2 regions of the Sphingomonas arabinosi genome follow, and region 2 is predicted to be linked to the other one. Evidence: riboswitches for the same ligand, from Rfam matches in the RefSeq annotation. Region 2 holds a riboswitch; the other holds the start of a gene.

Region 1 (7,688 bases), on a different contig from region 2:
CGCGCGCGAGGACGATTATTACTGGCTGCGCGACGACACGCGGAAGAACCCGGAGATGCTCGCCTATCTCGCCGCGGAGAACGCGTATGCCGATGCGCAACTCGCCGCGCTGAAGCCGCTTCAGGCCAAGCTCTACGAGGAGACCGTCGCGCACATCAAGCAGGACGACAGCTCGGTCCCGTATGCGAAGAACGGCTATTATTACGGTTCGCGGTTCCAGACCGGTGCCGACTACCCGATCCTCGAGCGCCGCAAGGGCAGCCGCACCGCGCCTGCCGAAACGCTGTTCGACGAGCCGGCGATGGCGAAAGGTCACAGCTTCTTCGCGCTCAGCGACTGGGCGGTAAGCGCCGACAACGCCCGCGTCGCCTGGGCCGAAGATACCGTCGGCCGCCGCCAATATGTCCTCAAGGTGAAGGACCTTACGACCGGCGCGACGATCGCCGACACGCTCTCGAACATCGAGCCGAACGTCGTCTGGGCCGACGACAACAAGACCATCCTCTATGTCGAGAAGGACCCGGTCACGCTCCGGGGCTACCGCGTGAAGGCACACGTCCTCGGCACCCCCGTCGCCAGCGATCGGCTGTTGTACGAGGAGAAGGACGATACTTATTCGATGGAGGTCTCGCGCACGTCCGACGACAAGTTTATCTGCATCGGCGTCGGCAGCACGGTCAGCGACGAGCAACGCTGCGCCCCCGCCGCCGCGCCGACCAGCTTCACGATCGTAGCGCCAAGGGCGCGCGAGTTCCGCTACGGCGCGGACCACATCGGCAACCGCTGGATCATCCGCACCAACAAGGACGCGAAGAACTACAAGCTCGTCACCGTCGCCGATGCCGACTTAGCCAAGGGAACGACGGCATGGCGCGACCTCACGCCCGCCAGCGACACCGTCTTCATCGAGGGCTTCAAGCCGTTCGACGGTTTCGTCGCGATCGACCAGCGCGAGGGCGGCAACCGCATGATCCGCGTGCTCAACGATGCGGGCAAGTCGACCGCGGTGACCGCCGACGAGCGCGCCTATCGCATGTCGCTCGACGTCAACGAGGAAATCGTAACACCGTGGGTCCGCTACACCTATGGCTCGCTCGTGACGCCGACGACGACCTACGAGGTTAACGCGAAAACCGGCGAGCGCCGCGTGCTGAAGGTCGCGCCGGTGCCGGGCTACGACCCCGCAAAATACGTCACCGAACGCGTCTGGGCACCCGCGCGAGACGGTACGCGGATCCCCGTATCGCTGGTCTATGCCAAGGGCACCAAGCGCGACGGCACCGCACCGCTCTTCCAATACGCCTATGGCAGCTACGGCATCTCGAGCGACCCCGCCGTCGACCCGGGCCGCATAGGCCTGCTCGATCGCGGCGTGGTCTACGCGATCGCGCATATCCGTGGCGGGCAGGAGATGGGGCGCGGCTGGTATGACGACGGCCATCTGCTCAACAAGAAGAACAGCTTCACCGACTTTATCGACGTCACGCGGTATCTCGTCGCGCAGAAATACGCCGCGAGGGACCGCGTCGCGGCGATGGGCGGCAGCGCGGGCGGATTGCTGATGGGCGGCGTCGCGAACATGGCGCCGCAGGATTACAAGCTGATCATCGCGCAGGTGCCGTTCGTCGATGTCGTGACAACGATGCTCGACGCGTCGATCCCGCTGACGACATTCGAGTACGACGAATGGGGTAACCCCGCGCAGAAGGCGTCGTACGACTACATGCTGAGCTATTCGCCGTACGACAACGTCAAAGCCAGGGCGTATCCGGCGCTCTACGTCGGCACCGGGCTATGGGACAGCCAGGTGCAATATTACGAGCCGACCAAATGGGTTGCCAAGTTGCGCGAACTGAAGACCGACACCAACCCGCTGCTGTTCCGCGTCAACATGGAGGCGGGGCATGGCGGCAAGTCCGGCCGGTTCGAGCGCTATCGCCAGAATTCGGAATGGCAGGCGTTCATGCTGCAACAGCTCGGCCTCGCGAAATAGCACGCCCGTTGGCACGCCCGTTGGCACATGGGCGAAAGCAGGGTACCGATCGCGCGGGATGCGGCTTCCAGCCGTTTCCCGTGATCGCGTCGGTGCCCGGAAGGGCTTGATTGGGAATGCGGTGCGGACGGTTCGCCGTCCTATGCCGCGGCTGTCCCTGCAACTGTAAGCGGCGAGCGAGACGCACGAGCCCTCTGCGCGAGGGCAGCCACTGGGCCGCAAAGCCTGGGAAGGCGTGCATCGAGCAACGACCCGCGAGCCAGGAGACCTGCCGGCGTCTGGTCGCTCTTGTCCCGGTCCAGGGGGTGGCCGAGGCACGGTGAACGCCGCCTGCGTGACACTGGCTGAGCGACGACCATGTGGCGGGGGCCGCATCGGCGTCGTGCGTCGGCCGCTCATGGCGTCCGGTCGTCGTATGTCCCGGCCGTTCGCGGCAGGCCCCGGTCCTCGTCGGACGCTGCGGGGTTTGTGCATGACGACTTCAACACTCGAGAGATCGGCGCGGGTTTCGACCCGCAAGCGCGTCGGCTGGCTGTTCGCAGGCCTGGTCGCGGCCAATATCGCCGCCTGGGGCTGGGCATTCTCGCTGTTCCACGCGCAACCGCTCATGCTCGGCACGGCCTTGCTGGCTTGGGGATTGGGCCTGCGCCACGCAGTCGATGCGGACCACATCGCCGCGATCGACAACGTCACGCGGAAACTCATGCAGGACGGCCAGCGCCCGATCGCCGTCGGCTTCTGGTTCGCGATCGGCCATTCCGGGATCGTGCTGATCGCCGCCGTCGCGATCGCGCTGACCGCCAGCGCGCTGTCGCAGTTCGAGGCGTTCAAGCAGGTCGGCGGCGTGGTCGCGACGATGATCTCCGCGCTGTTCCTGTTCACCATCGCCGCCATGAACCTGATCATCCTGCGCTCGGTCTGGCGCACCTTCGGCCACGTCCGCGGCGGCGGCACCTATGTCGAGGAGGATCTCGACCTGCTGCTCGGCAGTCGCGGCCTGCTCGCGCGGCTGTTTCGCCCGATGTTCCGGCTGGTGACCCGAAGCTGGCATATGGCCCCGCTCGGCTTCCTGTTCGGCCTCGGCTTCGACACCGCCACGGAGGTCGCGATCCTCGGCCTTTCCGCGAGCCAGGCCGCCGACGGTCTCTCGATCGGCACCGTGCTCGTCCTCCCCGTGCTGTTCGCGACCGGCATGGCGTTGGTCGACACAGCGGACGGCGTCGTCATGCTCGGCGCGTACGAATGGGCGTTCGTGAAGCCGATCCGCAAGCTCTATTACAACATCACTATCACGCTGATCTCCGCGATCGTCGCGATCGCGATCGGCGGCATCGAGATGCTGGCGCTGCTCGGCGCAAAGCTCGGCCTGACCGGTGGCATCTGGGATCTGGCAGCCGCGCTCGGCGAGAACTTCAACGGCCTCGGCTTCGCGATCATCGGCCTGTTCGTCCTCTGCTGGGTCCTGAGCTTCGCGATCTACCGCTGGAAACGCTTCGACGAGATCGAAGTGAGACACGGGTAATAGGCTCCTTCGTCATCCCGGGCTCGACCCGGGACCCAGAGCCAAGCACCGAATCGTGCGTGGCTCTGGGTCCTGACTTTCGTCAGGATGACGGAGGTGGAGTGCATTGGCACGCCCCCGGAATTCCTCTAACCCCATCGTCGAGGCTCGGTTTCACCGAACCTCACAGATCGCGCCGGTGCCCGGAAGGGCTTGAATGGGAATGCGGTGCGGGAGGATATCCTCCCAATGCCGCGGCTGTCCCTGCAACTGTAAGCGGTGAGCGAGACGCACACGCCCTTCGTTGCGGAGGGCAGCCACTGGGGAAACCTGGGAAGGCGTACGTCGAGCCTCGACCCGCGAGCCAGGAGACCTGCCAGCGCAATGGTCGCTCTTGCTACGATCCAGGGGATGGTCGCGGCACGGTACTCCGTCTGAGCGACGAACGCGTGCGGCCGTCCGGTCGTGCGCGCGTGTGCTTGCAGGAGAATACCAATGCCCGATCTTTCCCACAATCTGGCCAAGGTCCCCGTCACCATCGTCACCGGCTTTCTCGGTGCCGGCAAGACGACGCTCATCAGCCACCTGATCCGCAACGCGAACGGCCGCCGCCTCGCGGTCGTCGTCAACGAATTCGGCACGCTCGGCATCGACGGCGACATTCTCAAGGGCTGCGCGATCCCCGATTGCCCCGCCGAAAACGTCGTCGAGCTGGCTAATGGCTGCATCTGCTGCACCGTCGCCGACGACTTCATCCCGACCGTCGAAACGCTGCTTGCACTCGACCCGCGCCCCGATCACATCCTGATCGAGACCTCCGGCCTAGCGCTGCCCAAGCCGCTGCTCAAGGCATTCGACTGGCCCGCGATCCGCTCGCGCATCACCGTCGACGGCGTCATCGCACTCGCCGATGCCGAAGCGGTGGCCGCCGGTCGCTTCGCCCCCGACGTGGCCGCGCTCGACGCCCAGCGCGCCGCCGACCCCAGCGTCGACCACGAGACGCCGCTTTCGGAAGTGTTCGAGGACCAGCTCGCCTGCGCAGATCTCGTACTCCTGACCAAGGTCGACCTCGCCGGCCCCGAGGGCGTCGCCAAGGCGCGCGCGGTGATCGCCGCAGAGTCCGCACGGCCGCTCCCGGTCATCGACCTGACCGACGGCATCATCGATCCGCGCGTGATCCTCGGTCTCAACGCCGCAGCCGAAGACGACATCGCCAGCCGCCCCTCGCACCACGACGGCGAGGACGACCACGAGCATGACGATTTCGACAGCGTCGTCGTCGAGCTCGGGGAAATCGCCGACCCCGCCGACCTGACCGCGAAGATCGAGGCGCTCGCCCGCAGTGCCGACATCCTCCGCGTGAAGGGTTACGCGGCGGTCACCGGCAAACCGATGCGCCTGCTCGTCCAGGCAGTCGGCGCCCGCGTCCGCACGCAATACGATCGCCCATGGCGCGCAGGCGAACAGCGCCGCACGCAGCTCGTGGTCATCGCCGAGCACGACCGCATCGACGAGGCCCGCATCAAGGCCGCTTTGAACGGCTGACCCACAATGCACGTCGTCTTCCGCGAGACCCACGGGCTGGAGGAAAGCGCGGTCCCGCAGGATCTCGCCCAATCCCCTGCGGATCTCGTCGTCCTGTCCTTCTCCGACGGCGACCTCGGCGCATTCGCCGCGGGCTGGAGACGTGCGGACGCCGTCGGAAGCCGATTGCCGTCGCTACGCCTCGCGAACCTGACCGCGCTCCAGCACCCGCTCTCGGTCGACACCTATGTCGAGCAGACGCTGGCGGGCGCGAAGGGCATCCTGATCCGGCTGATCGGCGGCCGCTCGTACTGGAGCTACGGCCTGCAACAGGTCGAAAACCTCGCGCGGGAAAAGGGCATCGCGCTCGCCGTCCTTGCCGCAGACGGCCGCGTCGACACGCGCCTCGACGCCGCCTCGACGATCCCGCTGTCGACGCTCCGCCGCCTGGCTCATCTCTGCGACACCGGCGGCGCGGTTGCGGCGCAGGCGGCACTCGCGCAGTTCGCGCTGGCCGCCGGTTGCTATGCCGGCCCGGTCACCGGAGTCCGTGCGATCGCCGATGTAGGCGGCTGGCAACCGCACGATGGCGTGACGTGCCCGGCCGCGTTCGCGCTCAACGCGCACCGCCCCCGCGTGCTGGTCGTATTCTACCGCTCCTACCTGACCGCCGCAGACCTCCACCCGATCGAAGCGCTCCACGCCGAACTGACGGCGCGAGGCTTCGACGTCATCGGCCTCTTCGCGCCCTCGCTCAAGGCACCGGATGCGGCCGGCTGGATGGGCCACTGGGTCCGAGCTTTGAAGCCCGCCGCGATCGTCAACGCCACCGCCTTCTCCGCACGCGGCGCGAGTGACACGACCCCACTCGACGTCGCCGATGTCCCCGTCTTCCAGATCGCGCTGGCCACCTCCGACCGCGCCGCTTGGGCTGGCGCCACCCGGGGCCTGTCGCCCGCCGACCTCGCCATGCACGTCGTCCTTCCCGAAGTGGACGGCCGCCTCTTGGCCGGCGTCGCCAGCTTCAAGGCAGCCGCGGCGAGGGACGGCGACCTCGAATACACCCGCCGCGAACACCGCGCCGACCCCGCGCGCATCACCGCGATCGCCGCGCGGATCGAAGCCTGGACGAACCTCGCCAGCAAACCCGTCTCCGACCACCGCATCGCGATCGTCCTCTCGACCTACCCCGGCAAGACATACCAGATGGCGCACGCCGTCGGTCTCGACGCACTCGCCTCGACGCAGGCGATCCTCGCCGACCTCACCGAGGCCGGCTACGCGATCACGCCCGACGCAACCGATCTGGCGACCTCGCGCATTCACTGGCCGCTCGCGGAGTACCGCAAAGCCCTCGCGGACCTCCCGGAAGCTCTGCGAAAGAACCTTCGGGAAACCTGGGGCGATCCAACCGAAGACTTCGCTTTCACCGCGATCGACCGGGGCGGGGCACTCGTCGCCCTCCAGCCCGAACGCGGCCGAACCGAGCAACGCGCGGAGGAGTATCATGACCTCTCGCGCTGCCCCTGCCACGCCTATGTCGCCTTCTACTTCTGGCTCCGCACGCGCGGCACCGACGCGCTGGTCCATGTCGGCGCGCACGGCACGCTCGAATGGCTTCCCGGCAAGTCGGTCGCGCTGTCCGACGCCTGCTGGCCCGAAGCACTAACCGGCGCGATGCCCGTCATCTACCCGTTCATCGTCAACGACCCCGGCGAAGCGGCCCAGGCCAAACGCCGCATCGGCGCGGTCACTCTAGGCCACGTCCCGCCACCACTCGAACGCACCCGTACCGGCGCCGGCCTCGGCCGTCTCGAAGCGTTGCTCGACGAATTTTCCAACGCCGACGGCCTCGATCCTGCCCGCCGCGACCGCCTGCAACGCGACATCCGCGACGAAGCCACCGCCACCGGCCTCGCTGCCACACTCGGCCTCGACGACGCGCAATCGCAGGCTGACGCGATCACGCGCATCGACACGTTCGTCTGCGACGTGAAGGAGAGCCAGTACGGCGACGGCCTCCACATCTACGGCCGCGGCGAGCACGGTGCCGGCGAACGCGCCGGGCTTCTGTCCGCACTCCAGGGCAAACGCATCGCACCCGGCCCATCCGGCTCCCCGTGGCGAGGCCGCGCCGACGTCCTACCGACCGGCCGCAACCTCTACACCACCGATCCCCGCGCAGTCCCGTCGCGCGCCGCGCATACCCAAGGCGTGAAGCTCGCCGACGAACTCGTCCGCCGTCACCTACAGGACCACGGCGACTACCCCCGCAATCTCGTGGTCGACCTATGGGCCTCGGCAACGATGCGGACCGCCGGCGAGGAGTTCGCGATGGCGCTCCGCCTGCTCGGCGCGGAACCGGTGTGGGACATGCAGTCTGACCGCGTCACGGGCGTCGAGATCCTGCCGCTGGCGAACTTCGACCGTCCCCGCATCGACGTCACCTTGCGCATATCCGGCCTGTTCCGTGACGCCTTCCCGACGCTGTGCACGATGTTCGGCCAGACCGTCCGCGCGCTCGCCGCACGCGACGAACCGCCGGACTGGAACCCGTTCGTCGGCAAGGCGGTCGGCGCTCGCGTCTATGGGCCCGAACCAGGCCGCTACGGCCTGAGCATGGGCGACGCCGCCGAAACCTACACGCCGGAAGCGCGCCTCGCCGCGGGA
Region 2 (7,688 bases):
TCGGGTTCGGCCTCGTTCCAGCGCGCGCGGTAGCTGTGCAGCGTGACGTCGGCCCAATCGGGGTTCTCGAACGAGCGTGCGACACGGGCGAAGGTCGCTTCGTCGAACCAGCCGGGGGGCGACCAATTGACCCAGTGGATGTGCGCGAAGCCCTTGTGGTCGTCGCGCACGGCCTGCGCACCGCGCGCGGTGGCCATGAACCAGTGATACCATTGGCGCTGTGCCTGGTCGAACGGCGGCGTCGGCATGCCGCCGATACGGGGCGGGGTCGCGAGCATCGCCATCCGCTCGACCCGGTCGGACCAGCCAACCGCGAGCGCCTCCGCGGTGTTCGAGCCCCAGTCGTGCCCGGCGATCATGAACGTCTCGATCCCGAGCCCGTCCATCAGCGCGATCATGTCCATCGCCAGGATCGCGCTGTTGCCGGTGCGCGGCGCGTCGCCCACGAACCGCGTTTCGCCAAAGCCGCGCAAGGTCGGGACGATCGTCCGTAATCCGGCGGCGTTCAGCGCGGGAGCGACCTCGTCCCAGGTCGACGCGTCGTCTGGCCAGCCATGGATCAGCAGTACCGGCTGGCCATCGCGCGGCCCGGTATCGGCGTAGGCGAGTTCGAGATCGTCGGTTTTCTGGATCGGCATGATGGTCCTCGTCGGATCGCGGCGTCGGACGCGCAGTGGACGGGCCGACACGAACTGTCCTGCTGTCGAAACAGTCTCGGGAGGCTGCTGTTCCGGCGGCTAAGCCAGTGATCCGCAACGACGTTCAGGCGATAGGATTGATAAGCCGAAACCGAATCTGCACGACCACGCGGTGTTCGGGTAGGTCACGGCGTTGGGTGCGAAGCTTGCACTGGGCGCTGAATGGAGCGCCATTTATCCGTGACGGTGTACCTGCGTGGCACACCGTCACGTAGTCAATCAGCCCGCCGCGTCGACCTGTGGCAGGTAGGCGGCGTACCCGTTGGCCTCCATGTCGGCGCGGGGGACGAACCGCAGCGACGCGGAGTTGATGCAATAGCGCAGGCCGCCCTTGTCCTGGGGGCCGTCCTCGAACACGTGGCCGAGATGGCTGTCGGCGCCCGCCGAACGAATCTCGGTGCGGACCATGCCGTGGCTGCGATCGTGGAGCTCGGCGACATGCTCGGGCATGATCGGCTTGGTGAAGCTTGGCCAGCCGCAATGCGAATCGAACTTGTCGGCGGACGCGAACAGCGGCTCGCCCGAGACGATGTCGACGTACAGACCGGGCTCGCGCGTGTTGAGATATTCGCCGGTGCCCGGCCGCTCGGTGCCACTCTGCTGCGTGACGTGGAACTGCTCGGGGGTGAGCTTGGCGATCGCCTCGTCGGTTTTTTTGTAGTGGGTCATGTTGATCCTCTCGCGCTCGGGAGAGCGCCGGTTGGCCGTGCGAAGCGGGCGGGCCGCCGTCGACCGGCAGGTTGACCCCGGTTATATAGTGCGCGTCGGCGCCAGCCAAAACGCGGTGGCGGCGGCGATGTCCTCGGGCGGTGCGTGGCGTGTCCTTGGCGGACCCCACGGGCACGGCGCGCGTTAAGGCGCTCGAACCTGTTTTCGGAGATCATCATGCTCGCATCCTTCCTGATGGGCCTCGTCGGAGGCCAGCGTGCAATGACGCCGCTCGCCGCCGTCGCCATCGCCGCCGCTCGCGACGAACTGCCCATCGACAACGGTGCGCCCAAGCTGCTGTCGCATCCCGTAGTCGCAGCGGGCGCGCTGGCGCTCGCGATCGGCGAGATGGCGGGGGACAAGCAGAAGACGGCGCCCGACCGGATCGTCGCGATCGGTCTTGCCGCGCGGTTCGTCACCTCTGCGATCGCGGGCGCGTCACTCGTCCCGCGGCGGCAGCGGTGGTTGGGTGCGGCGGTCGGCGGACTGACTGCGGTGGCGGCATCCTATCCCGGGTGGCGTGCGCGGATGGCGGCAATGTCGAAATACGGCCAGACACCGACCGGGTTCGTCGAGGATGCGGCGGTTCTCGCGGGCGCGGCGGCAATTGCGCGAAACGCCGCGAAACTTGGGGCTGCCTGACGTCGGAGGCGTATTCCGGGCGAGCGGAAAAGCTGCCATGCCGCGGCGATGATCCGTATCTCAATCTCTACGCTCGCCTTCGTGTTGATTTCGTCTGGTAGCGCGGTCGCGCAGACGACCGCGACGCCTGCCGACCAATCGGCTGACATCGTCGTTACCGGGCGCGGGCTTGCCGATGCGCCCGGTGATCGCGCGTACGACATCGTCACGATCGACCGCGATCGGATCCAGGCGAACGCAAGCAACCGGCTGGAGAGCGTGCTGGCCGACGTCGCGGGGCTCCAGCAATTCCGCCGGTCGGATTCGCGCAGTGCCAACCCGACCAGCCAGGGGATTTCGTTGCGCGGGATCGGCGGCAATGCGTCGAGCCGGGCGTTGTTGATCTTCGACGGCGTACCGCAGGCGGATCCGTTCGGAGGGTGGGTCGCGTTCCCGGCGTATGCGACGGGGCGGCTCGGGCGTATCCGTGTGACGCGTGGCGGCGGGAGCGGGTATCAGGGGCCGGGGGCTCTGGCCGGGACTGTCGAGCTGGAGAGTGCGACGCCGGATCAGGCGGCACCGTTCCAGGGCAGCGTTGCGTATGGCAGCCGCGATTCGGTCGATGCGCAGGGTTCTGCGGCGCTGGTGCGGGGATCGGGGTTTGCGACCTTGTCCGGAGCTTACGCGCGCGGTGATGGCTTCACCCCGACGGTCGAGGAGAGCCGCGGGATCGTCGATCGTCCGGCGCCATATGAGCAGGCGTCGGGGGCGCTGCGGACCGTGGTCGGGATCGACGCGAAGACCGAATTGCAGATGAATGCGAGCGCGTTCACCGATCGCCGCGACCGGGGGAGCGACTTCACCGACAACAAGAGCGAGGGGGCGGATGCGAGCGTCCGGCTGATCGGGCGCGGGCGCTGGGGGTATTCAGCGCTGGCGTATCTGCAGACGCGGGCGTTTGCGAGCAGCTTCAACAGCATCAATGCCGCGCGAACGACCGCGATCCAGTCACTCGACCAATATAATACGCCGGCGACCGGGCTCGGCGGGCGGATCGAGGTCCTGCCGCCGCTGGGCGAGAGCATTACGCTTCGGCTCGGAGCGGATGTTCGCGATGTCAGCGGCAAGACGCAGGAGCTTTATACCTTTGTCAACGCGGCGCCGACGCGGCGGCGCGAGGCTGGGGGGAGCACGACGACGACGGGCGTGTTCGCGGATGGAAGCCTGGTGGCGGGCGACTTCACGTTCAGCCTTGGCGGACGGGTCGATTGGTGGTCGATCGATGGCGGCTATCTGTCCGAACGGCCGCTCGTGGGCGGCGCCGCGTTGACCGACCTTCGGTATGCCGATCGCGACGGTAGCGAGACCACCGGGCGGGCGGGCGTGGCGTACCAGCCGGTCGAGGCGATTACGCTACGGGTTGCCGGGTATCGCGGGTGGCGGTTGCCGACGCTCAATGAGCTGTATCGGCCGTTCCGGGTCGGCAACGATGCGACCGCAGCGAATGCGCTCCTGTCGCCGGAGCGGCTGGCCGGCGTCGAGGGCGGGGTGACGCTGACGCCTGCGCCGGGGGTGAGCATCGCCGCGACGTATTTCTACAACCGGTTGAAGGATGCCGTGGCGAACGTCACGACGACCAATCCGGTACAGGTGTTGCCGGGGGTAGCAACCTACCGCGTTCGCCAGAACCTCGACGCGATCCGCGCGCATGGGTTCGAGCTGGATGCGTCATATCGGCCCGGTCCGGTCGGCGTGCAGGCGTCGTGGTCGCATACGAACTCGACGGTCGAAGGGTCCGGGATCACCGCTGCGTTGAATGGCTTGCGACCGGCGCAGACGCCGCGCGATCAGGTGTCGGGAACGGTCGACTGGCGGCGCGATGCGGCGGCGGTATCGCTGACCGTGCGGCATATCGCGCGCCAGTTCGACGACGACCAGAATACGCGGGTGCTCGATCCTGCGACCACGCTGGATGCGTATGCGGCTTTGCCGATCATGCGGTCGCTGGTTGCGGAGTTCCGGGCGGAGAATTTCCTGAACGAGCGCGTCGAGGCTGGCATCAGCGGCGCGAACATCGTCGAGCGCGCGACGCCGCGGACGATCTGGGTGGGGTTGCGCTACGGGGGGCGCTGATACTTTCCCGTGGGGGAGGACGATGTGGGCAGGCACAGGTGTCAGGTAAGACCCACCACCCCGGCGAAGGCCGGGGCCCAATTGGAAAGGTGGCAATAACGAGCCACGGCGCTCCGTTATCGACGTCCCCCAATCGGGCCCCGGCCTTCGCCGGGGTGGTGCGATGGACCGTGAACCTGCTGACCCAGCGCTACCCGCCCTCAGGCGGGGGAGGATGAGTAGGCTCCGCGTTGACCCGTGCATACGCTGCGACTAATGCCACCACCGTGAAGGGTTCCCGGCGACGGGATCAAAAGGGAAGTCGGTGCGCGGATATGTCCGCAAGACCGGCGCTGTACCCGCAACTGTGACCGGATAGCGGCCACCCCGATATGCCACTGGGTTTCGACCTGGGAAGGCGGGGTGGGCGCGGTGACCCGGAAGCCAGGAGACCTGCCTCTCACAGTCGATCCACTGCGCGGGCGGGTGTCCGGCGCGGACGAGTGCTCCGGTCCAGCCGGGTTTCCTCGAGCGAGAGACGTCTGCCGCTCCCGCGAATGGTCGCGGGCGGTTCTGCCAGGACGTGCCCCATGACGAAATTCTTCCTTCTGCTGAGCGCCGCGACGATCGCCGCGCCTGCTCATTCCCAGACCATTTCCGATAGCGACGCCCCCGAAGTCATCGTCACCGCGACCCGCGCCGCGCAACCGCTGAGCGAGATCGGCCAGGCGGTAACCGTCATCGACCGCGCCGAAATCGAGCGCCGGCAGACGACCGTCGTATCCGACCTGCTCGCGACCACGCCCGGCGTCACCGTTACGCGCAACGGCACTGTCGGCGCGCTGACCAGCGTCCGCATCCGCGGCGCCGAGGCGGACCAGACCTTGGTCGTGATCGATGGCGTCCGCGTCAACGATCCCTCGTCGACCGGCGGTGGCTTCAACTTCGGCAACCTGCTGTCCAGCTCGGTCGAGCGGATCGAGGTGTTGCGCGGCCCGAACTCGGTGCCGTGGGGTAGCCAGGCGATCGGCGGCGTCGTCAACATCATCACCGCCGCGCCGACCGAAGGCGTGCAGGCCCGCGCCAACGCCGAATACGGCTATGCCGACAGCGTGTTCGCGAGCGCGGGCGTGTCGGGCAAGACCGGGCCGGTATCGGGATCGCTGACCGGCGGGTATTTGAAGACCGATGGTATCTCGTCGGCGGCCAGCGGCACCGAGCGCGACGGCTATCGCCAATATGGCGCGACCGGGCGCGTGGGCATCGAGTTCGCGCCGGGCATCGGCCTCGACCTGCGTGGCTATTTCGCCGACAGCCGCGTCGAGATCGATGGCTTCCCGGCACCCGATTACGTGTTCGCCGACACCCCCGAATATTCGAAAACGCGCGAGGCGTACGGTTATGCTGGGCTGCACGCGAACCTCGCCGATGGTCGGTTCAACAACCGCGTGGCGTTCACGATCGCCGATATCAATCGCGATAATTACGACCCGAGCTTTGGCAACGATCCGTCGTTCATCGGTCGCGGCCGCAGCGAACGCTATGAATATCAAGGCGATTTCCGTCCGCTCGATCAAGTCCGCATCGTCGCTGGCGTCGAGCGCGAAGACAGCCGTTTCAACGACGGCTTCACCTTCGCGGATACCGGGATCACCAGCGTGTATGGCCAGCTGATCGTCAAGCCGCTCGACATCCTCACGATTACCGGCGGCGTCCGCAACGACGATCACGACGATTTCGGCAGCCACACGACGTTCGGCGCGAACGCCGCGCTGGCATTGCGCACCGGCATCACCGTTCGGGCAAGCTACGGCGAAGGCTTCAAGGCACCGACCTTGTACCAGCTCTTCTCCGACTACGGAAACCGCGACCTCGATCCGGAGACCGCGCGCAACTTCGACGTCGGCATCGAGCAAGCCTTCCTCGGCAACCGGGCCCGCGTCGGAGTAACGTATTTCAATCGCCGCACGCGCAACCAGATCGACTTCCGGGATTGCAGCCCGACCGAGCTGACGACGCCCGGTTCGATCTGCGCCAACCGTCCGTTCGGCGTCTACGACAACGTCGCCCGTGCTGAAGCGGATGGCGTCGAATTCACGCTCGCGCTGCGTCCGGTCGATGCGCTGACGCTGACCGCGAACTACAGCTATATCGACACCGAGAACCGCTCGGTCGGCGACGATTTCGGCAACGACCTCGCGCGCCGTCCCAAGCAGACCGCGAGTGTCGACGCCAATTATAGGTTCGCGTTCGGGCTGTCGGTCGGTGGCACCGTGACGATGGTCGGCGACAGCTTCGATGACGTCGGCAACACCGCGCGCCTCGACGGCTATGCGCTGGCCGGCGTGCGTGCGGAACTGCCTATCGGCGAGCGGTTCGCGGTCTATGGCCGCGTCGATAACCTGACCGACACGCGGTACGAGACGATCGCGGGCTACGGCAATTACGGCCGCGCGGCCTATGGCGGCGTGCGGTTGCGCTTGAAGTGAGGCACGGGGCGATCCTACTTGCGCTCCTGCTCGGGGGCTGTGCACAGTCCCCAGTATCGGGCGGCGGCGGGGGGATCGTCTCGACCAATCCGTGCGTGGACGCGGTGCTGATCCGTATCCTGCCGCCCGCGCGGATTGCCGCGATCAGCCATTATTCGCAGGACCCCTCCGCGACCTCGATCCCGATCGCGGTCGCGCGGCGGTTTCGCGGGATCGCCGGGACCGCGGAGGAAGTGATCGCGCTGCACCCCGATCTGGTCATTGCCAGCACCTATACGCCGCCCGCGACCCAGGCGGCGTATGCGCGGGCCGGTCTGAAGACGCTCTTGGTCGGCATCCCGGACTCGATCGCCGAGAGCCAGGCGCAGGTCACGCAGATCGCCGAGGCCGCCGGAGCGCCGATGGGCGGCGCGCGGATCAATGCCGAGATCGATCGTGCAGTGACGCGCTGGAGCCGCACGACTGGACCCTCGCCGAGCGCTTTGCTCTATATCAGCGGCGATCTGGCGACCGGAGGGAGCACGTTGCTGAACGAGATGATGACCCGCGTCGGCTTCCGTAATGCCGCCGCGAGCTATGGCCTGACGCATACCGGCACGCTGTCCGCCGAGACGATCGTGACTCAGCCACCCGCCATCGTGATCGCCCCGGAACGCGTCGGCCGCGGTACCGCGCTGCGCCGCCGTCTGCTGCCGCGCACGCCGCAAGCGGTTTTTCCGCGCGTGCTGATTAATTGCGGCGGGCCTACGATCCCGCATGCTCTCGAGCGCCTCGCCGCGATAAGGGCGGGGCTGTGATACCTCACATACACCACCCCGGCGGAGGCCGGGGCCCAATTGGAATGGCGGACATAAAGGAGTGCTGCGCGCCGTCACGATCGTCCTCCAATTGGGCCCCGGCCTTCGCCGGGGTGGCGGCGGTATTCGGTATGCTTGCGGTGGACCTGTGATGACCCGCACGGTCAAACTCATCGCCCTCGGCCTGCTGGTCGTCCTCCTGTTCGCCCTCTCGCTCGGCTGCGGGAAAGTCTGGGTACCGCTCGACGCCTGGTTCTCGAGCG

The links. Region 2 has a riboswitch for cobalamin ahead of U1708_RS07610 (TonB-dependent receptor plug domain-containing protein). Riboswitches for the same ligand answer to the same signal wherever they lie in the genome.
Region 1: another riboswitch for cobalamin. It lies ahead of U1708_RS04090 (HoxN/HupN/NixA family nickel/cobalt transporter); the one in region 2 lies ahead of U1708_RS07610 (TonB-dependent receptor plug domain-containing protein).

Annotation. Positions count from the first base shown of each region.
Region 1 is NZ_JAXOJN010000002.1:242,273-249,960, reverse strand. It holds gene U1708_RS04095 (S9 family peptidase) at 1-1,993, shown strand, start outside; cobalamin riboswitch at 2,067-2,283, shown strand; gene U1708_RS04090 (HoxN/HupN/NixA family nickel/cobalt transporter) at 2,466-3,515, shown strand; cobalamin riboswitch at 3,675-3,889, shown strand; gene cobW (cobalamin biosynthesis protein CobW) at 3,990-5,039, shown strand; gene cobN (cobaltochelatase subunit CobN) at 5,046-7,688, shown strand, end outside.
Region 2 is NZ_JAXOJN010000003.1:431,378-439,065, reverse strand. It holds gene U1708_RS07630 (L-dopachrome tautomerase-related protein) at 1-638, opposite strand, end outside; gene msrB (peptide-methionine (R)-S-oxide reductase MsrB) at 918-1,367, opposite strand; gene U1708_RS07620 (DUF4126 family protein) at 1,584-2,048, shown strand; gene U1708_RS07615 (TonB-dependent receptor) at 2,097-4,160, shown strand; cobalamin riboswitch at 4,415-4,614, shown strand; gene U1708_RS07610 (TonB-dependent receptor plug domain-containing protein) at 4,730-6,628, shown strand; gene U1708_RS07605 (ABC transporter substrate-binding protein) at 6,625-7,425, shown strand; gene U1708_RS07600 (FecCD family ABC transporter permease) at 7,577-7,688, shown strand, end outside.